DNA from 2 places in the Companilactobacillus sp. FL22-1 genome. Region 2 is predicted to be linked to the other one. Evidence: a T-box and tRNA genes for the amino acid it is inferred to sense, from the RefSeq annotation. Region 2 holds a T-box; the other holds one or more tRNA genes.

Region 1 (14,150 bases), on a different contig from region 2:
GTGAATTATTTCGGTCCATCTCTTTAGCATAAGCATCATAAACACTGGCAACAGTTTGTTCAAATGGTGAAGCCGCTACTTTTGCATATTCAGCTGGCGTTTGCAATTCGTTCTTGGCGTTGCTGATCGTGGCTAAAATTGCCCGCGGATCATAACGCTTAGGGTCAAGATTCATCCGGGTCAAAATTTGTTTCATGAGTGTTCTTTGTTCACTAGGGTCAGCAATCGTGAAAGTCTTGGGCTTTCCCATTTTATCAATATCTCTTCTTAAAATTCTTACACAAAGAGAGTGGAAAGTTGAAACCCAGACATCATTGGCCGATTCATCAAGCAACTTGCCAATTCTTTCTTTCATTTCCTTAGCAGCTTTATTAGTAAAAGTAATTGCTAGAACATGCCAAGGCATAACATTTTTTTCTTCGATCAAATAGGCCACTCGATGAGTTAGAACTCGAGTTTTACCAGAACCGGCACCGGCCATGATCAATAATGGTCCTTCAGTAGCCTTAACCGCAGCCTGTTGCTCAGGGTTAAGACCTTTTAACATAGTATCGTCCAATTTAAAAATCCCTCAAATCTTCGTGTAAAAAGTTTTAGTTGTACTTAAAAATAGCTGTTTATATTGTAGCAAATTTTTGTGGTTAGAGCGAAAGACAAACAACGTTATTTCATAATGCTTGAGTAAAGATAACTGGCGCACCGATTCCATTCACTTCATCTTCCAATAAAAACAAAAAAATATTGAAACAAACCGATTAATATCAGTTCATTTCAATATCTAAATAAATTAATGTTTTAAACCAAGACGGTAGTGAAAAGTCTCAGAGCCATTCGGAAAAAACTATTCCAAACCAACTCGTTTAAAAATCTCATCAACATTACGTAAATGCCAATGATAATCAAATGCATCATCTAAGTCAGCATCTGAAAGTTTGTCAGTTACGCGTGAATCATTTTCCAACATTGTTCGGAAGTCTTTCTTTTCGTCCCAAGCCTTTGCAGTCATTGGTTGCACAATATCGTAAGCTTGTTCTCTTGAATAACCAGCTTCAACTAGTTTCAACAAGACTCTTTGTGAGAAGATCAAGCCGTGAGTAATGTTCATATCTTCTAACATCTTATCAGGGAAAACAGTAAGGTCTTTAGTGATCTTAGTAAATCTGCGTAAGATATAATCCAGCAATTCAGTCGTATCAGGAATAATTACTCGTTCAGCTGAACTGTGTGAAATATCTCTTTCATGCCACAATGGTACATCTTCCAAAGCTGTGAAAGCATGTCCTCTAATGACTCTAGCCAATCCTGTAACGTTTTCTGAACCGATAGGATTACGTTTGTGAGGCATTGCTGATGAGCCTTTTTGGCCGGCAGCAAAATATTCTTCAGCTTCACGGACTTCAGTTCTTTGTAAGTGGCGAACTTCTAAGGCGAATCGTTCAATTGATGTAGCAATCAAAGCCATCGTTTGGATATATTCAGCATGGAGGTCTCTTGGTAAAACTTGAGTGGAAATTTCTTGGGCGCGGATACCTAATTTATCGCAAACAAATTTTTCCACACTAGTTGGCACATTGGCGTAACTACCAACTGCACCACTAATTTTACCAGCTTCAACCCCTTTAGCAGCATGGTCGAAACGTTCAATATCACGTTTGATTTCAGAGTACCAGTTAGCCAAAACTAACCCAAAAGTTGTTGGTTCAGCATGAACACCATGAGTTCTACCGATCATAACTGTATCTTTGTATTCTAAGGCCTTTTCGCCAACTACTTTGAGAAATTCATTTAAATCTTCACGAATAATATCATTTGCTTGTTTCATCAAATAACCATAGGCTGTATCAACAACATCAGTTGAAGTTAAGCCAAAGTGAACCCATTTCTTTTCAGGTCCAAGGTAACGAGAAACATCTCTTGTAAAAGCAACTACGTCATGTTTAGTTTGTTTTTCGATTTCAGCGATCTCGGAAACATTAAACTTAGCGTTTTGAGCAATTAACTTAGCATCTTCAGCCGGAATTTCTCCTTCTTTGCTCCAGCCTTCAACTGCAGCAATTTCGACTTCTAGCCAAGCTTGAAATCTGTTTTGGTCAGTCCAAATTGGTTTCATTTGTTCAGTTACATATCTATCAATCATGAATTATTCTACTCTCCAAATTTTTGTTGTTAAGATATCATTCTTTAACTCTTCGACGTCATCTGAGAAAACGGAAATATAACCGACATCTCGATCGGCTTGATTCTTAGCTTTAAAACCAGTGTAATAATTAAATTTCCACTGAGCCTTCTCCTGGAGTAGATCCAAGCTCTGTGGCAAGTTACCTTCAATGATCTTTAAGGTAGCCGCATTGACCATTGGAAAAATCTCTGGGATCGGCCAGTCACAAATCGCTCTGATATGTAATTCAAATTGTGAAATACCCGTCGCTACTTGATAAACATTCGCTGAATAATTAATTCCGGGGAAAATCCGTTTAACATACAATACGCCAGACTGTGACAAGATAAAACCAATGCCAAAGATACCAACATATTTAATTTTTTCAGCTACTAACAAGGCTACACGCTGCATTTCAGCTTCTACATCGGGATCATTTTTCTTATAAATGTAGGAACTCATCAGATGGTGTCCATCATAAATTTCCTTGATCATTGGAAAAGTATGGATCTTGCCATCTTTACTTTTGCTAACCATGACGGAATATTCTTTTTGAGTATCGATCCAAGCCTCAAGAATATAAGTTCCGTCTAAGAGCAACTTTTGCATTCGTTCAACATCAGTTTCGTTATAAAGAATATGACGATTCAAGACCGACTGATTTTTCTGAATTGGTTTCAAAATACAAGGAAAACCAATCTCTTCAACCGCTTTTTTGATGTCATCGACCGTCACGATCGAGAAGAACGGTGGTACATTGATGTTCAAATCATTGAGAAAAGTTCTTTCAATATAACGGTCTTGAACGATTGACAACAAGTCAGCCCCTTGAGCAACATTGAAATTCTTGGCCAATTGTTGCAAAAGTTCGCTGTCAAAGTCCTCATTCATATACAAAAGCAGGTCACTTCTATGGCCCAATTCATTTAGATTTTCGATGTTTTCCAGTTGTCCGACTAAAAAACTATCGGCTGCTTGAGTCGCAATATCATTCTCTTCATCAGTCAAAAGCATGGTACGGAATCCCATTCTCTTAGCTTCCAATTCAAAAATATAAGTTTCACTGCCACCGCCAATAATGCCTAAAGTCTTACCAGGCGCAATAAAAGTCATAACTCCACCTTCTTATTACTAATCGTCCTCTTCTTCAAAAACAACTTGACCATCTTCAAACGCTTTGATCTTTGCCAATGAATAAATAGGAATACCTGATTTATCGATCATTTGACGACCTTTTTGGAATGATTTTTCAATCACGATCCCGATACCGGCTAAAGTTGCGCCTGCATCTTCAATAATCGTGTTCAAACCATTAACAGCTTGACCATTAGCTAGGAAATCATCAATGATCAAAACTTTATCATCGCTTGACAAATATTTTTTAGCAATACTGATATGATTTGAAGTCTTCTTTGTAAATGAATAAACTTCTGATGTATAAAGATCATCACTCAATGTGACTGATTTGTGCTTTCTTGCAAATACGACTGGTACTTGAAACTTCAAGCCTGTCATGACTGCTGGAGCGATTCCTGAAGATTCAACCGTTAAGATCTTATTAATACCTGAATCTTTAAAATGGTTGTAAAATTCTTCACCCATTCGTTCCATCAACATTGGATCGACTTGATGATTCAAAAAGCTGTCAACTTTAAGCACATCTTTGCCTAAAACTCGGCCGTCTGTTTTAATTCTTTCTTCCAATTCCTTCATTACATTCTCCCCACATTTACAATAGAATAATTAGAGTCTATCATACTTTGATTTTTACTTGATACCCTGATCATACTTTTTCAAATTATATTTCTGTATAATCCGAATAATTTTACTTGTGTAACCAGGATCGGTCGCATATCCATCAGCTTGCAAAGCTACCGCTGCGTCAATATAATCCTTAGATTGCAAAACTTGCTTATATTGTTGCGAATTCCAAGAGGTTCCATTAACTAACAATTGAGTATGATCTTTCATTGATTCACGAAAATCCGAATAAACCCGGAAACGACCATTGATCGTTATCCACTGACCGTTGGTATACTCTTTTGTCTGCAAAACCTTAGTGTTGGCAGGATCTTCACCCTTGATACCAAAATAGTTGTTGTACTGACTAGCGAGGCTACTAGTACCCCAATTACTCTCTAAGATTGCTTGAGCAATGGTAATGCTAGGTAAAACTCCGTACTGCTTTCCTAAAGTAACTGCATAGGGGGCAATCTTTTTGATAAAGGCATTGTGTTCTTGTTGAACGACTACGACCTGGTTCTCCTTTTGGGTTTGAAGATAATACTTGTATCCAAAAAAGCTTAGAACAAAGACTGCCAGAATCGCTACTAAAATGATAGTTGTTTGATTATTTTTTTTGCTTGAACGTCGCCGGGTAGTTCGACGACTGGAATACTTCCTTTTTTGTGGCAATTAATTTATCCTCTGTACGTTTATTAATTTTTATTATAGACGATATACTTGAATTTTTCGTGATATAAAAAAGAATTTAAACAATTGCTTAAGTTATCAAAAATTTAACTTAAGTTGAGCTTTTTTAGCGTAATAGATCCACGTTACTAGCGCTAAAAGTTCTAAGGATGCAGAGAATAAGAAGATGCTCTTATAACCAAAAACTGTGGCGACCTGAGCGGCTATCATTGGCCCCAAAACATTGCCAAATGACTGTGCCGATTGATTATAACTGAAAATCCGTCCAAAAATTTGTTTCGGTACATTTTGTACAGTTAGAACTTGTATGGATGGAATCAAAGCCGCATCGGAAATCCCTAATATGAACCGCAGACAAATCAATTCCCAAATATTTTGAACCAAACTGCTTAAAGCTAGGCAAATAATTGCCAAGAACAAAAAAATCAACATGCTCCTTAAACTCCCCAGCCAATCGATCAAACGACCAATCAATCCGGCCATGAAAATCGTAGCTAAACCTGGAGCCGCAGATACTATTCCTGTCATGAGAATCACGTTTTGAGCGTTAGAATCCATCTCCTTGACCAATAAACTGAGCATAGGTGTAATTGCATTAGTAGTTGCTTGAATGGCCAGTAGCGACCAAAATAAGGCAATAAAGAACGGCCAGCCAATTACTTTCATCAGCGGTAAGGCTGGTGGTAATTGTTTGGGAGAAATGGGTTGAAAATCTTCTTTGACACCTAACCAAGTTGTAAAAAAGACTAATGCCATCAAACTACTAGTTAAAAAGAAAGCTCCTCGATAGCCCACAGAAGTCGCCAAAAATCCTCCCAGCAAAGGCCCCACCAAAGTTCCGGTAATACTGCCAGTCACTAATTTGCTCATTACCCGACCTCGAATGTCCGTTGGTGCAGAGACCGACATTAAGGCATTAGCATTGTTGATATAACCGGAAAACACTCCTTGTAAAGCTCGAAAGAAGAGCAAGAACCAAACATTCGGCGATAGGCCAATCATAAAGATAGTTATTGTCATCACGCCTGAGGCTCGCAAGCACATCAACTTTCTCCCTTTGATGTCAGCTAGACGACCCCACAGAGGCGAAACTAAAGCCTTGCTGAAATATGTCAAAGAAAAGGCCGCTGCTCCTAACAGATTCAACTCTGCTTTATTGAAATGTCCCAAAGTATTGATATAAAGGACAATAAAAGGCAATGTCATTGCATTGCCCATATCTGTTATTAAACTGCCGAACCACAGGATCCGAAAATTTCTTCGCCAATTTATTTGCATTCGCTTTCTCCAAACTCACTCAATAACAATTGATTTTAAACTATCAACGTATATTTCTTGTAAAGTTTAGGTAAAGATTTATTTGTAGGGACTAAAAAAAGCTAACCCTTTCGGATTAGCTTTTTGCTCAAAGTTTATTAATTAGTCCTTAACAACGTTTGAAGCTTGTGGGCCACGATCTGAATCTTCGATATCGAATGTTACAGCTTGACCTTCTTCAAGTGTCTTGTAACCGTCACCTTGGATTGCTGAGAAGTGAACAAATACGTCACTACCATCTTCGCGTGTAATAAAACCATAGCCTTTTTCTGCGTTAAACCATTTAACTGTTCCGTGTTCCATCAGACTATTCCTCCTGATAAATAAAAATTTTTTGTGCATTATTTCGTGGTACTTCATGGAAGAAAGTCTAAAATACGAAACATTCAAACCATTCGAACCATTCACCATTCAAAAATACAACTATTATATTACCATGCTTGGGCAATTAATTCAATCTACTTAGCGTAAAGTTTCTTTTACAAATACTTAAATCTCAACATCTCTCACATGAGGGATAGAATTTTGAGCACCTTTTGTTTGCACTGTAATTGAAGATGCTTTACTTGCAAATTTCATTGCCTCTTCAACGTTACTCAAATCTTCATTTAGTTTTGAAGCCAGATAACCAATAAAAGTATCTCCAGCAGCGGTTGTATCAACTGTTTGAACTTTATAAGCTTTAACAAAACCAGTCTTTTTATTCATTGAATAGAAAGACCCATTTGAGCCAACAGTAATTATTACATTCTTTACTCCCATCGTGTGCAACTTATTTGCTGCTGCAACCATGGAAGGTTCGTCTGTAACTTTAATACCGGTAATAGCTTCAGCTTCTGTTTCATTAGGTACGATGATATCGGTCAACTGCAACAATTCTTCAGGGATGTCCTTTTTAGCAGGAGCCGGATTCAAAATTGTCAAAACATTATTTTCTTTGGCAATCTTGAAAGCTTCCGTTGAAGCAGCAAGTGGAGTTTCAAACTCTGTGATCAAGCAATCAGCATCAGCAATCGAAGCACTAGCAGCCTTAACATCATCAGTCGTAATTGCTTGATTAGCACCACCATAAATCAAAATACTATTTTGACCATTTTCATCCAATAAGATATAAGCTTGACCCGTTCCAGCTTTTTGATCCCGTGTAACATGTTCGATATTCAAGCCGTCTTCTTTAAACGTATCCAACATAAAATCAGCGGCATTATCCTGACCGATCTTAGCAATAAAGGATGTTTCAGCTCCGGCACGTACTGCGGCAATTGCTTGATTAGCACCTTTTCCACCGCCAGCATTAGAACGTTCATGCATAGCCATCGTCTCACCTGGTAATGGCAAGCGGGTAATATTTAAAATCGTATCAACATTGATTGAACCTAAAACAACAATTTTTTTCATAAAAAATCCTCTAAAAAACAACTCCACTTTCAAGTAAAATATTTGAGTAAGGTGTTTCCTCACCCGTTCTAATAAATGCTTTAGTATCGTTTAAATCTTTTTTCATTTCCTCGTGAGGAATAAATTCAATCGGTGTATCTCCAACAGCTTTTTTAACTGCAGCCAATTGTTTAGGGTTTTGTACCTTAATTTCTTCAGCCAGATAAACCTTTTGAACTTGTAGTTCACTCAAGACATTTTCCAACACTTGAATAAAACTTGGTAAGCCAGCTTCCACTGCCAAATCAATTTTTTCTGTCTTGCTTGGTACTGGCATTCCAGCATCACCAATTCCCAAAGTATCAAAATGACCCATTTGGGCAATCACACGTGAAATGTCTGAGTTAATGACCCGCGTTTTTTTCATGAAATCCTCACCTTTTTCTGTAATCGTTTACAGTGATTATACTAACATTCACTATTATCTATGTAAATATTTTATCAATTTCATATATTTAGTGGCAAGATAAGATTTTTCATTGCTTGAAAAGACAGATAATTATATCCTATTAAAGAATACAAAAATGAGGTTTTCAAATGAGAAGAACAACAAAGCTTAGTTTTTATTTTATTATTTTTATAATTTTCGGTCTGATCGGCTTGTGGATGCCACTACTAGGTGACGATCTGCACTGGGGTACTTATTTCGGTAGCAATTACTTTCCTCAAGGAATTTTTCTAAAATATGATGGCCGCTACTTAGGTGATCTTTTAGTTATTGCCATCACCAAAATCAAACCGCTAGCATTTTTAGGTTATGGAACATTTATGACCTTGATTGTTTTCTTGATTCAAAAGATTCGTGATCAAATCAAACCAACTAAATCGATTGGGTTATTATCTTCCGCTTTAGCTGGACTCTTTATCTTATTGATGCCCAAAATTATTTTTCAACAAATTCTAGGTTGGCATGCTGGGTTCGCAAACTATGTCCCATCAGTCGTTTATCCACTATTTGTTCTCTATCTGGTACTTAAAAATTACGATAATCAAGACGTTGAATATTACCGAACTAGTATTTACTTAATATTCTTTGCCTCGATCTTTGCTCAGTTCTTTGCTGAACATGTCACCGTTTTAAATGTTTTCAATGGCATTTTGATATTATTATTCTTGCGTAACCATTTCAGTGATAAATTTAAAAAAATCATGAGTTTAGCTCTAATCGGTAACTTTATCGGTGCCGTCCTAATGTTTATCAATGGTGCTTATATCAAAATATTATTTGGTAGAGACTCCTATCGATCATTAAAGGGCTCCTCATCATCAGATACCATGTTTAATTATATGCGCTTGATGTTCACACCTAAGCATTTGATTATCCTAGGCATTGCCATCATAATCTTTACCATAATCGTCGTAATTTATTCGCTAAAAATAGACAATCCTAAATTGAAATTAGCTAATTTTGCTTTATTACTTTCTGGTTATGTCGTTATTGCTCCATTTATCGTTGTATCTCCATTCGGTTCAAGATGTATGTTTGCCACTTATATGTTCTTTGGCACGATTGCGATAATTAATATCGATATTCTACTGGACTCTTATCAAAAATATCTCCTACCCGTCTTGGCATTGGTATTATTAGGCGTGGGATTAAGATTTGACGCACTAGCTCATAATTATGGAAAGACTTTTGATATGCAGGTTCAATATTCAACTTACCAAAATAACGTCAAGCGTAACACTCAATATTTCTTACAATATAAAGATACTAAATATATCTGGTTGACCGCTCCTATTCAAAGCGATAACAACTTTGCTGAGCTATATGTAGCCAACAAAGATCGCAATATGGTTCCAATTAACTACTACGATTGGAGCGACGCTTTACGAAAAATACAAGGTAAAAAATTTGCAACTCACGATGCTTACATGAAGGCTTTTGATAAACAAATCTTAGAAAAGGTTAAGTTGATTAAAGCTAAGGAAAGTAAGTAAATCCTATGAAGTCAGTCATTTCAACGCTTAAATGACTGGCTTTTTTCTTTTTTTAAATCCTTTATTCATAGTGTATGTAAGCGTCCTATTATGATTCCAGCGGTTTAGCTGTATAAAAAAAACTATGGATTTTTAACATCCATAGTTTTTATTCCACATTAGGAAAACACTTTTTACAAAATGTGAATCAAATTTTGTTTTAAACGGGAGTACACTATTAACTGTATTAAAGAAAGACCTCATATATATTAAATAGATTTTTAAGTACATTTGGCAGTGTACATAAAAGTTGATATATACAAGAGATATCGGCGGTCGGCATACCAAGGATATCTACTAGTAATTCACACACAAGATTAAAAGTTAATTAGACAGTAGCACTAAATGATTGTTCCACAACATCGTACATGGCAACGTACTCATCTGGAGCAACTCGTACAAAAGGTACACCGTTGGAGTAATTGATGACAGTATCAGTAGCCCATTTGCTGTCTGGGGATAGCTGAACATCACTTCTCTCAACTAAATTATGATCATACACACTTACATTTTTATCAGAACCGTCGAGTGACTGTACTTTTATAGTCATTCGACGGTTTTTGTATTTGAATCCATCCTTAGCACTTAAATAACCGTTAGTCGAAACTTGATAAAAGTCAGTTCCATTAACATTTTGTGTTTTGGCAACTTTCCAAGTTGAATTCTTATCTAAAGCAACATTGGTTTTATTACCGTTTTGATCGTAAAGCTGAGCTTCATCAGAACTTACTTCGGCAAAAACTCCAGCCTTAGTAACAGACTCTGCTGATACATTAGTTACAGAACTAGCGGCAGTGGCAACTGCACTTCCAGTTCCTAAAAGAGCACAAACAAGGAGCAAAATAGATTTTTTCATAACAAATAACCTCTATATATATTTTTTTTGGCAAAAAATCCCGGCAGCTATTTTTTGGCATAAAAATAGCGTACACAAAAGCTGATTCTTACATACAAGAATTTTTAATAATTCACACATTTGCTTATATTTCTAACTCTGGCATTTTATAAGCACCCTTATATTACCGAGATTCTGCGTAAATTTCAACAGTAATTTGAAAAAAATGATTAATTAATTATGTGAATCTTTACATATTAATTATCTCAAAAACGCTCAAAATACTATGAACATTGGCGCTATCTACTTTTGTAAACCTTTTCCTTAAATCATAAAAGAGGCGCAATTTTTTTAATTGCCCCTCTTAAAAACTAGTATTATTATTCTGTAAATGATTGTTGAATCACATTCCACATTCCTACGTATTCATCAGGAGCCACCCGAACAAATGGCATGCCCTCTGATGTAGTAATCACAGTATCTGAGTACCAGTATGTACCTGGAGCCAAAGCAACCTTGTCACTTTCAACGAAGTTGTGATCATAAACTGGCACATCTTCATCAGTTTCGACTCTGATCACTTCTGGTCTATTACGGTAAATAAAACTATCGCTTGAACTTAAATATTCGTTCGTAGCGATTTGGTAAAAGTCTTGACCATTAATGGTTGCTGTCCTCCCAAGGTACCAACAACTGTTAAGTGGTTCGGATTCACCTGTCGCATGTCCTGCCGCATCATAGATTTTGGCGGGATTTGCACTAACATCAACAAAGTATCCGCTAGTTACGGACTTAGCCTCGACACTTTGGATAGGTACTAATGAAAGCCCAACGCCCAGTAGAATAGTTAAAATCACTACTAAAAATCGTCTTTTCATTTAAAATACTTCCTTAGTCTCCTTAGACTGTGTCAAGTATATCATGTTTAAACATGTTTTATGATTTGTCAGCTTATTAAAAATATCACAACAAAAAAACGTCGTTATTTTTATATAACGGCGTTTTTTCTAGTAAAATTTATTTTTTCATCTCGGCGAGTAATAAATCATTCTGATTGAACTTAGCCAAGTAAAGTGCCAAGTTGTAATAATCATTGTAATCTTCTGTGCGGTCTTGATCATTTTTAATTGCGACCGATAACTGATAGTTCAAGTCGTCTAAGAAATAAGAAACATGCTTTCTTTGCGCAAAATTTAAGCCGCATTGACTGAACTCGTAAGACCTCTGATACGACTTCATATCATTGTATGCTTTGGCTAAAGTCTTGCAAATGAAGAGAATCTCCAGATCACTAGCATTTGAGATCCGTGAGTCCTCATCAATTGAATTATCAATCATTTCAAAATAATACTGAGCACGATCGTAATGCTTTTGAGCAACATAGTCTAAGCCCTTGAACAAGTATGCAAGGAAAGTATAGACGTCATCTTTAGATGACTTGGTATATTGCAAAACCTTATCCAAAGTAAACAGTGAGGCGTCAAAATTATGATTCTTGTAAGCCAACATGCCATTGATCAATTCATATTGTTTCATGTCATTATTATTGAGTTTACCTTCTAACAATGACAATCGATCCTGAACATCAATGTTTCTTTGAAGTAAAATATCTTGTTCGATTGCATCTAGAATACTATCCTGTTTGGCAGAAGAATTACTTGAAAAATCACTGAACACATCATTCAATGTTAAATCCAATTTCAAACAAATCTTGATCAAGATATTCACTGTTGGTGCAATATTATGCTTCTCAATTTTACTGATCGTATTTTGAGTACAAATGTCGTTAGCTAACTCAATTTGAGTTAAATTCATTTCTCGTCTTTTATTATAGATAATTGATCCAAGAAACAATGGCAACACACTCCCATCTATCGTTATGATATTTATCAATAATACTATACCACCAGATTAAAAGATATATTCCAATAACATTAACAATTAATTCAAAAAGAAAATATTTTTCAATAATACTTGCAGATGCACAAAAATCATTGTTATAGATGACGGAATTTTCCCGAAACAAAAAAAAGCAGCTAGACAAAAATGTCTAACTACTCTAGTGATGCGGGTAAGAAGATTCGAACTTCCACGGAGATAATTCTCCACAAGATCCTTAGTCTTGCGCGTCTGCCAATTCCGCCATACCCGCATGCACGTTCTACTATACACAAAAATATAAATAATTTCAAGCTAATTTTTGGGTATCATGGAGATATTTTAATTTTCCATGGCAACCCCACAAACATACTAGTGAGATAGTACAGACTCCAAAGCAAAAACAACTTTGTGATCAATACTATCATCATTGAAACGTTAGATACTTAACAACAATCTCTACTTACTATCATCATTTTCATCTGAGTTTTTCTCTGTCACTTATATCAGTCAAATTCTTATTGGCAATCTGCTTGAAAGTTCTCTTATCTTTAATGTGGTATTTCTAAGCTATTCTATCCATTATGTAAGAGTCTTTATATCACTTGGTTTACTAATTGTGTTCTTTGCATTGATCGATTATCCGATTTTAAATTATATTATTGCACACGGGCCGTTGTAATATGTTAAATCATTTTGATTAACCATCATAATAAACCTCTTCAGCTTTCTTAAAACTCTTTCAATCAACTGAAAATAATTATACTTAAAAGCTCTTGTAATGATTGTTACGTAAACTATCAAGTGCCTTAAGTAAAATATTAGCTATCGATTTAACCACACCTTATATAGAAGCATTTCACACCACAAAGAATTTTTATATCATTCACGATGCTTTTAAAATTTTATCAAACAAAAAGGAACTAACCTTAGGTCAGTTCCCTTTATCTGGATCATTTATTGTAGTCAGCTTATTCAAAACACAACCAAGACTTGTTCAATAGTTTACATTCAAAATTCAGTATCATTGTACTTTTTAACATAATCCTTTTTATATTCTCAAAGAATTAATGTGTCCTTAAATTAGCTTCGACTGTGTGATTTTCTAAACTCTGCTAAAGAAATACCCTTAAAGTTGTCTTCTTCATCGGTGAGTTCTTTTATCAATTTAGGTTCTGCTTTTAATTTAATATCTTCATTTTCCAAACCCATTGCCTCCGTAGTCATTTTAAGATTATTTTGTAAATAATAACTAACCTGTAACAAAGTACCCTTAGTATATCAAATTAACTACACTCTACTTACAATTATTTCAACTTACCGCAGATATCAGACTAATAAGAAGAAAGTCACAACGGAAAAGAGATTCTTTTATAAAGAAAAAGAGCTGACCTTACGGTCAACCCTTCTTCTAATAATCATCTACTTAACGTTAATTTGTTGGATTATTTAATCCATGTTGTTAAACCTTGATCTGTGTATGTTGAAACTGGTTCGTCCATTTCCATCAAACATAGACCCCAACCTACAGCGTTACCCTTACCATCATAGACTAACATACCTGTGGCTTTACCACTAGCACCTACTGAGTCCCAAATTGAACCTTCTAGTGGGTCTGGATTATCAAATCCTGCATTCAAAAAGTTTAAATAATCATTCTTTGTTTTAAAGATATGGTCTGATACATAGTAGTTAGTACCTAAGTTATAGCCACTGTTCTTGACAAATTGGTCTTTAATTTGGTCTGTAGTTAAACCAAATGTGTCAGCCGTTGTGGTATTAAATCTGCTTGTATCCCAATTGGCTGTCGTGGCTTTTCCACCAAAGTCTTGAATACCTACAAACATACCATTTTCAAGTTGTTGTACACCTACACCAATGTCAGTCATACCTTTGTCTAACATAGTAGCATTATGTTCTGGTGATTCCTTCCATTGATTAACCAAGTTTTGAGCTACTTCATCAGCAGTTGAACCATTTGTGACAGCCAAATTTTCTGCCATATTAGTTGAACCGTATTGTTTCAAGTTTGCTTGAGTTTGAGCCATAAACTCATCATGGTTAGCGGAGTTGATGTCACCACTGGCGTCAACGTGTCCCTTTTCAGTGAGG
Region 2 (9,170 bases):
GTTGAACAAACTTAACCACTATATTCTGCCAATTAAAAATCCCAGTGAATCAACCATCTTACCTGGTTAACTTCACTGGGATTATTTATTATTAATTTTTAAATATATCATTCAGCCTATTTAATATTAAAAATTCTTCTGATTCTGGCAACTCGTGGTCCTAAAATCTTATCAGCTAATGATGTCTTCAAAACTAGGTAACCGTAAATCACACCACCCAAGCCGGCTTCTAGTATTAGAACTACAACCGAAATGATTCTATCGGAGTTACCAACGAAACGAAAGACGATCCAATTGACTAATATTACTGAAACAAACATGATCAACGAGAACAATATAATGCCACTGATGCGGCGTGAGAGACGGCCAGTATCAAACGGATAAATTTGGTGCAACTTGCGTACCATTAGCCAGCAAACGACACCCATACCAATACTTGTCGCTACTAATGGTCCAAATTCATGAAATAGCCAAATCATTGGCAATTGAGCAACGACTTTCGCCAGGAAGCCATAAACAAAGTATTTGATAGCTAGTCTGTTACGATATAACGCCTGCAAAACGGCTGACAAAACCGTGAACAATCCTAGCAATATGGAGATAATTGCTGAGAATTGTAACATCAAGACCCCTAAAGAATCATAACGATAAAAAGTCGTCCAAAGCGGTTGTGCAACGGCGTACATCCCTAATGAAGCAGGAATCATAACGAAGAAGAACAATTCAATCGTATTGGAAATTTGACCCTCAATTTTTTCCTTATTACCTTTAGAATATAAGCCAGATAAAATTGGGACGGCTGTAACAGCCATAGCAGTCGATAAGGATACGATAATCATAATCAATTTATTTGCTTGAAAACCAAATAAAGAGTAGTAGTTATCCAACTGTGCCCCTGTAGCGTTGACAAACATCCTCATGAATTGATTAAAGGTTGATTGATCGAATAGATTGAAAAAAGTAATCCCTGCATCGAGAATGATGAATGGCAAAGCTTGTTGAAAAATTTCACGGGTGAAATTATTTTCATTCACATCAGCTGCTGGTTGACCATTCTGTGATAATTGTCGTAGTTTTGGTAATCGTCTTAGTAAGGCTAAGATCAAAATTCCAATCGCTACAGCCGCTCCAATAAAGGCAGCAAAAGTTGATTGGACCACGGCATTAATATAACTGCCCTTATTAACCACCATAATGATATAAGTTGCCAAAAGCATATAAATCACACGGGCAATCTGTTCAATAAATTGAGAAATGGCAGAAGGTGCCATATCAGAATATCCTTGCAGGTAACCTCTTAAGATACTCAGAATAGGAATAATCAAAACAGCAATCGCTAATGACTTAATAACTGGAATACTTCGTGGATCACCATCAGTAAAAATCGTTGCTAAAACCGGTGCGCCAAAGTACATGATTGCGGCAAAGATCACACCCATGAAAGTCATGATCCGTAGACCGTGTTTAAATAATTTATTACCTGTTGCATATTGATCCAGTGCATTATAATGTGAAATTTGTTTCGAAATTGCGCCAGGAATTCCGGCTGTTGAAACAATCAGAAACAAACTGTAAATATTATACCCTTTCGCAAATAATGCATTAGCTGCTGGATAATACGATCCCATCCATGCCATCCAAGGAATGATATAGATTGCACCTAAAATTCGAGAAAAAATGCTACCGGCTGTCATCCAAGCTGACCCTTTTAACATGGTATCTTTCGATGAAACCTCTGGGTCTAAGACTGGCAACACTTCTTCTTCATTATCATGGCTATTGTTTACGCCCAAATCTTGCACCACCTTAAAAACTATCCATTTAATTATAGCAAAGTTATCTTCCTAAAAATTTTAAATTACACTTTATTTCAATAAAAAGCAATATATTTTCCAAAACATTATGCTAACTTGACAGATTGCATAAATTGTAAAGCGTCTTTAAAAACAAATCATGCTAAAATATTTCTGTCGGATGGATCAACAATTCTATTAATACACTCACCTAATAGGCACTTTTTGCAATTATTCAAGAATTGAAATTCCCTCAAAATAATATATATTATCAGTAGTTATACACACTCTACAAAATAGGCAACGCTTGATGCCATTCGACCATCAAAAAAGGACTTCGGAAATTCCCGAAATCCTTTTTTTATTTTCTCATTATTTAACAACAATGTTGACGATCTTATTAGGAATTACAATCACTTTAACAACATTTTTATCAGCAATGAATTTTTGAACTTTCTCATCATTAAGAGCTAATTTCTCTAATTCATCTTTAGGTGTACCATTAGCAACTTCGACTTTATTTCTCAATTTACCATTAACTTGCAGAATAATTTCTACGGTGTCAGAAACCAATTTCTTTTCGTCATATGTAGGCCATTGGGCATAAGAAATTGATTCAGTATGACCAAACTTACTCCATAATTCTTCCATCATATGTGGAGCAATTGGAGCCAACAATTGAACTAATCCTTCGGCGTATGCCTTTGGCATTGTATCGACTTTGTGAGCTTCATTAACGAAGACCATCATCTGTGAAATGGCAGTATTGAAATGCAAAGCATCGTAATCTTCGGTAACTTTCTTAACTGTTTCATTATAAACTTTATCAAGTTTACCATCGTTAGAATCTGTTAGATAGTCATCCTTGAGTGTACTGTAATCGTCATCGTTGATGAACAAGTTCCAAACACGATCCAAGAATTTAGCTGAACCTGACAAACCGTTTTCAGACCAGGCAATTGATGCATCCAAAGGACCCATGAACATTTCATAAGTTCTTAAAGTATCAGCGCCATATTGTTCAACTACGTCATCAGGATTAACAACGTTACCTTTTGACTTAGACATCTTCTCATGACCCTTACCGAGGATCATTCCTTGATTAAATAGCTTTTGGAAAGGTTCTTTAGTTGGAACTACGCCCAAGTCATACAATACTTTATGCCAGAATCTAGCGTATAACAAGTGAAGAACAGCATGCTCAGCACCACCGATATATAGATCAACTGGTAACCACTGTTTCAACAAGTCGTAGTCAGCTAGTTCTTTATCATTATGTGGATCAATATATCTCAAGTAGTACCATGATGAACCAGCCCATTGTGGCATGGTATTAGTTTCACGGCGACCTTTTCGGCCATTCTTATCAACTACATTGACCCAATCGGTCAAGTTAGCTAATGGGCTTTCACCAGTACCAGATGGTTTAATATCTGAGTCCGCTGGTAATTTAAGTGGTAATTCATCTTCAGGAACAAGTGATGTTGTACCATCTTCCCAATGAATAACCGGAATTGGTTCACCCCAGTATCTTTGACGGGAGAAGACCCAATCACGCAAGCGATAATTAACTTTCTTTTCACCAAAACCTTTATCTTCAAAGTATTCGACAGCTCGTTGAATAGCATCTTCTTTGTTCAATCCATCTAAGAAATCAGAATTGATGTGCTTGCCATCACCAGTGATTGCTCCGTTATCCAAGTCACCTTCAATAACTTGAGTCATTGGTAAATTAAACTTCTTGGCAAAGGCAAAATCACGGTCATCATGAGCTGGAACGGCCATAACGGCACCAGTTCCGTATGTGACTAAGACATAATCTGAGATCCAAACCGGAATCTTTTTACCATTAACAGGATTGATCGCATAAGCACCAGTGAAGACACCCGTCTTTTCATCATTCAAATCTGTTCGGTCCAAATCAGACTTATGAGAAACTTCTTCTTTGTAAGCTTCAACTGCGGCTTTTTGTTCAGGTGTCGTAATCTTATCAACTAATTTATGTTCTGGGGCCAAGGTCATATATTCTACACCAAAGATCGTATCTGGTCTTGTAGTAAAGATATTAACTGAATCATCGCTATCGGCAATATCGAAAGTAATTTGAGCTCCAACGGAACGGCCGATCCAGTTTCTTTGCATTTCTTTGATATTTTCAGGCCAGTCAATATCATCTAAATCATCCAACAAACGGTCAGCATAGGCTGTAATCTTAAGCATCCATTGACGCATTGGTTTACGAACAACTGGGAAGCCACCACGTTCAGTTTTACCATCAATAATCTCTTCATTAGCTACTACGGTACCTAAATCAGGTGACCAGTTAACGAGAGTTTCTGATTCATAAGCCAAGCCTTTTTTGTACATCTGTTCAAAAATCCATTGTGTCCACTTGTAGAATTCTGGATCAGTTGTACGAACTTCACGGTTCCAATCATATGAGAAACCAAGTGAATTGATTTGACGTTTAAAGTTTTGAATATTCTTTTCCGTAAAGTCAGCTGGATTATTACCAGTATTCAAAGCATATTGTTCAGCAGGCAACCCAAAAGCGTCAAAACCCATTGGATGCAAAACATTATAACCTTGAGCACGCTTCATTCGAGCAATAATATCTGTTGCTGTATAGCCTTCAGGATGTCCGACGTGTAGACCTTGACCTGATGGGTATGGGAACATATCCAAAGCATAAAAGTTCTTCTTGTCTGGATCTGTTGTTGTCTTAAAAGTATCGTTTTCCTTCCAATACTTTTGCCATTTCTTTTCTACCGTATTGTGATTGTACATATTCTTCCTCCTACAAAAAAAGTCCTATGATTATAATTAATCATAGGACGAGTTATCGCGTTACCACCTAAGTTCCGTACTAAAATATAGCACGACTCTTGAAATCCTTAACGAGGATTAAACGTAGTCACTTACTTAAAGTTCAGCGACTAGCATTCGTGGACGAGTTCGAAAATGAGGACTTGCGTATTCACATCACCATACGCTTTCTGAAAAGTCGCTTCATATTCTACTACTTCCGTTTTGTTATATTCTATACCAATAATCTTTGGCCGACAACCAATAAATCGGAATTCAAGTTATTCAATTGGCGAATGTTGCTAACCGTAGTACCTGCTTGTGAAGCAATCGAATCGATCGTATCGCCGCTTTGAACTGTTACCGACTTAGTATTATCACCTGAATCACTGGAATTATTATCTGAGTAATCATTTTGAACATTAATTGATGATGAATCGGAATCAGAATCTTCCGATGGAACATACTTCTTGACACCGTTTCGTTCATCTTGAACTACGACTGGTGCTTGTTGACTGCCATATGCGTCGCCAACATTATTAGTATCATTAGTATTTTCAGCGGTACTCAAGTTACTTGTGGACAAGGCTTGACCATTGGAACCGATAATTTGTGTAACCGTCAAAACTTTACCTGGGTAGATGTAATTGTTTGACTTCAAGTTATTCAAGGACATTAAGGTATCAGTCGTCATATTGAATTTATCGGCGATTGATTGCAAAGTATCACCTTGAGCAACAGTGTATGTTTGATCTTTATCAAGCGGTGTATCATATTGAGTCAAGTTGTACTTTTCAATCATACTATTTAACTTGTCACCGTATGTTGTATCGGTTGCATAACGACCTGTCAAATACTTCGTAGCATCTTCATATGACTTGGTATTGCTCTTCCAAGCACCAGCATACATTTGGGTATTGCCAGAAGTTCCACCACGAAGCAACGATACATAGTCTTCAAGTGATTCTTTATATGATGGGTATTTTCTGAAGTTAGAGTTGATAGAATAAAGATTGCCAGTTCCATCATCCTCTTGAGTACCCATATTGACTGATTCACCTTTATAATCACCTTTGATACCAAAGAGATTGTAATTAGGTGAACTAGCAAGGCCACTAGTACCCCATCCACTTTCGACCATTGCTTGAGCAATCATAACTGAAGCATAGAGGTCGTTATTTGCCGCTAATTTACGGGCAGAATTGCCAATGTAATCGAGAAATTGTTGATCTCCCGCACCTTTAGAAGTAACTGGTGTAGTAACCACAGCAGCATTTTGATTCAACAAATTGTTAACTGACAAAGCCTCAGCTTTAACAGGTGTTGCGACAGAAACATTTGCAACTTCAGCAACGACAGCCCCCACAAACATACTTGAACCCAAAATAGTTAAGTTTTTGCGCAAGTTTGCATTCTTTAGTTTTTTATTATTTAATCTAGTCAATCGACTATCTTCGATTTTACGTTCACGACGTGTCATAATCATAGATATCAACTCTCCTAAAGATCCTTATACTTTATTATATTTCTTAATAAAAACTTAAACAATAGTGAGACAAATAATAATGAAAAAAATTCAAAAATTATCTATCTTAAATACACTTTTATTAATTATCTTTATATTTTGGACCTTCAATGTTGTTTTAAAGACAAATTTAATTAAAAATTTTGATAATACTTTGATTAATCAAATTTATCATCACAACAATTTCAGCTTGAGCTTTTTTAGACCACTCACCAATCTTGGAGATACTTATCCAACCATCGCCATCGCCGCAATTTTCTTTCTATTATTAATAATAAAAAGATATTATTATGCCGGAATCTTCCTCGTTGTCAACAAAGTTGTCATCTCGAGTTTGAACAGTTTGATCAAAACTCTAGTCGATCGTCCTCGTCCCAGTCATACCCATTACGTTTCGGCCGGTGGATATAGTTTTCCAAGCGGTCACTCTGCTAGCTCATTTGCCCTCTATATCTCTATTTTAATTATCAGCTTATTCATCTTCAAAAAGTTGAGTTCAAAACTGATCATTAGTACATTATGTATTTTGTTAGTCATCCTAATCGGGTATAGTCGTATCTTCTTAGGTGTTCACTACCCTAGCGATGTCCTCGGCGGATATCTTCTGGCAGCTACTGTAGTAACTTTCAACACACTATTATTTAGATCCCAGAACCTTTTTATTCTTCCACTCAAAGGCATTAAGAACTAAACCCAATACTAATAATACTAAAGTTACAAGGTAAATGTTGTGCAATCCAGAAAAAAGAATTTGTCGCATTTTGGGTAAAAGCTGATGTGGCAAGGAATTAGCCGTCTGTGGATCGATCAATTTATTCATCATATCAACGGTAATATTCTTATTTTCGGCGGCACCTTTAGCCAAAGCGGCATTTAGGACAATTCCATAGACTGACACCATCATTGATTGACCAATTGTACGCAATAAAGTATTAAAACTAGTAGCAACACCGACGTTTTCTGGATCAACAACTGTCTGAGCAGTTACCGTCGTAGTCGTGATCGTCAAACCAAATCCTAAACCGGCAACAGCTGCTAGTGAACAGAAGTACCAAAATGGCGTAGTAGGACCGGCGGCCAACAATAAACCATTAGCGATTGCTAAAAAGAATAAACTAATGTAAATGACACGGTTGGGTGCCATTTTTTTTATCAACGTTCCTGCCCAAAATGATCCAAAAATCCAAATGATCGAACTAGGTGTGACCGCAAATCCCCCCATCGAAGGACTCAAGCCTAAAATTCCTTGCATCCAAGTGGGAATATAAGCTTCAAAACCAATTAAGAAACCACTGACCAATAGCGCTAAGATATTCTGAATGACGAAAGTCTTATTATTGAACAATTCGAGCGGCAAGATTGGATCCTGGACCCGTTTTTCAACTTTGATAAAGATAAATACGGAAATAATTGAAACTGCCACTAATCCCAAAGGAAGCAACAAACTGCTTGTACCAAGACTTTGTAAAGCTAACATCAGTGGTAATAAAACTAAAATCAACAAGATTGTTCCTAAATAATCGATCTTAATTTTTTCGTGTTCTGTTTTCTCTTCTTTAAAGAAAATCCATATCAAAGCAATCGTAATCAAACCCACTGGCAAATTGATCAAAAAGACCCAATGCCAGCTCAACTTTTCAACGATAAAACCACCTAATAGCGGTGCAATAACTGCCGCGATTCCCCAAGCTGAACCATTCAAACCTAGAACCCGAGCGCGTTTCTCTAACGGATAAATATCAGCAATGATCGTAAAAGTTAATGGTTGGATTGCCCCTGAACCGATACCTTGAATCACACGAGCCAAAATCAAAGTTAACATTGAATTCGACATCGCACACAAAGTTGAACCGATAACGAAAATCACTAAACCAATCAATAAAACTGGTTTTCGGCCTACAACGTCAGATAACTTTCCGTAAATTGGCGTTGCTACAGCAGTCATCAATAAATAAATTGAGAAAACCCAATTCATCAAGCTGACTCCGTGCAAACTCCCGATAATAGTCGGCATAGCGGTCGAAACAATCGTTCCTTCAATTGCCGTCATAAATGTTGCGATAAATACAGCAATCGTTACGATCACCACATTTGATTGATTTTTTCGTGCCATTAATTAATTCCCTCCATAAAAAAAGAGACCTTCCCTAAAGTTAAACTTTAAAGAACGCCTCTGTAATCACCGATTAAATTTTCAAGAAACTCTTAATATCATCTACTTTATCAAGTTTTTCCCATGGTAAATCGATATCTGTACGTCCGAAGTGACCATATGCGGCCGTCTTCTTATAAATTGGTCTTTGTAGATCAAGCATTTTAATGATACCTAGGGGACGTAAGTCGAAGAACTTATTGATAACTGATTCAATTTGTTCTTCGGAGAAGTCACTAGTACCAAATGTATCCACATGAATTGAAACTGGTCTTGCCACACCAATGGCATAGGCAATTTGAATCTCGACTTTGGCCGCTACTCCAGCAGCGACAAGGTTCTTAGCGATATATCTAGCAGCATAACTTGCTGAACGATCGACTTTAGTAGCATCTTTACCTGAAAAGGCACCGCCACCGTGACGGGCAAATCCACCGTATGTATCAACGATGACTTTACGGCCAGTTAATCCGGAATCGCCTTCTGGACCACCGATAACAAAACGTCCCGTAGGATTGATCAAAATCTTAGTCTTGTCATCGAGCATGTTCTTAGGCACAACTTCGTCGATCACATATTGTTTGATGTCCTTTTGAACTTGTTCCAAACTAGCCTCAGCTTTGTGTTGAGTACTTAAAACAATTGTATCAACACGAACTGGATGATCGTTTTCATCATATTCGATAGTAACTTGTGACTTTGCATCAGGCATTAAGTATGGAATCGTTCCGTTTTTTCTGACTTCAGCAGTTTTTCTCATTAACTTATGAGCTAATGAAATTGGCAATGGCATGAACTCTTTTGTTTCGTTAGTAGCAAACCCGAAAACAAAACCTTGGTCGCCGGCACCGATTTGATCCAAAGGATCTTTATCATCGTTACCACGATCTTCTAA

The links. A T-box is a leader RNA that pairs with one kind of tRNA and senses whether it is charged. The one in region 2 lies ahead of leuS (leucine--tRNA ligase), so its partner is inferred to be a tRNA-Leu.
Region 1: it has a tRNA-Leu gene. The T-box ahead of leuS (leucine--tRNA ligase) is inferred to sense a tRNA for this amino acid. The anticodon was not compared.

The regions. Positions count from the first base shown of each region.
Region 1 covers NZ_JBINJY010000017.1:176-14,325, reverse strand. Annotated here, with positions in the region: gene pcrA (DNA helicase PcrA) at 1-547, opposite strand, end outside; gene purB (adenylosuccinate lyase) at 842-2,137, opposite strand; gene ACG72T_RS12020 (ATP-grasp domain-containing protein) at 2,141-3,271, opposite strand; gene ACG72T_RS12015 (xanthine phosphoribosyltransferase) at 3,290-3,871, opposite strand; gene ACG72T_RS12010 (glycoside hydrolase family 73 protein) at 3,926-4,573, opposite strand; gene ACG72T_RS12005 (MFS transporter) at 4,670-5,869, opposite strand; gene ACG72T_RS12000 (cold-shock protein) at 6,011-6,211, opposite strand; gene rbsK (ribokinase) at 6,398-7,306, opposite strand; gene rbsD (D-ribose pyranase) at 7,317-7,712, opposite strand; gene ACG72T_RS11985 (hypothetical protein) at 7,883-9,286, shown strand; gene ACG72T_RS11980 (SLAP domain-containing protein) at 9,654-10,181, opposite strand; gene ACG72T_RS11975 (SLAP domain-containing protein) at 10,541-11,038, opposite strand; gene ACG72T_RS11970 (helix-turn-helix domain-containing protein) at 11,178-12,023, opposite strand; tRNA gene ACG72T_RS11965 (tRNA-Leu) at 12,227-12,312, opposite strand; gene ACG72T_RS11960 (hypothetical protein) at 13,122-13,244, opposite strand; partial or broken gene ACG72T_RS11955 (CAP domain-containing protein) at 13,484-14,150, opposite strand, start outside.
Region 2 covers NZ_JBINJY010000015.1:12,933-22,102, forward strand. Annotated here, with positions in the region: gene ACG72T_RS11600 (NAD(P)H-hydrate dehydratase) at 1-5, shown strand, start outside; gene ACG72T_RS11605 (polysaccharide biosynthesis C-terminal domain-containing protein) at 117-1,715, opposite strand; gene leuS (leucine--tRNA ligase) at 2,166-4,580, opposite strand; T-box leader at 4,621-4,836, opposite strand; gene ACG72T_RS11615 (glucosaminidase domain-containing protein) at 4,834-6,084, opposite strand; gene ACG72T_RS11620 (phosphatase PAP2 family protein) at 6,164-6,814, shown strand; gene ACG72T_RS11625 (MDR family MFS transporter) at 6,761-8,236, opposite strand; gene metK (methionine adenosyltransferase) at 8,310-9,170, opposite strand, start outside.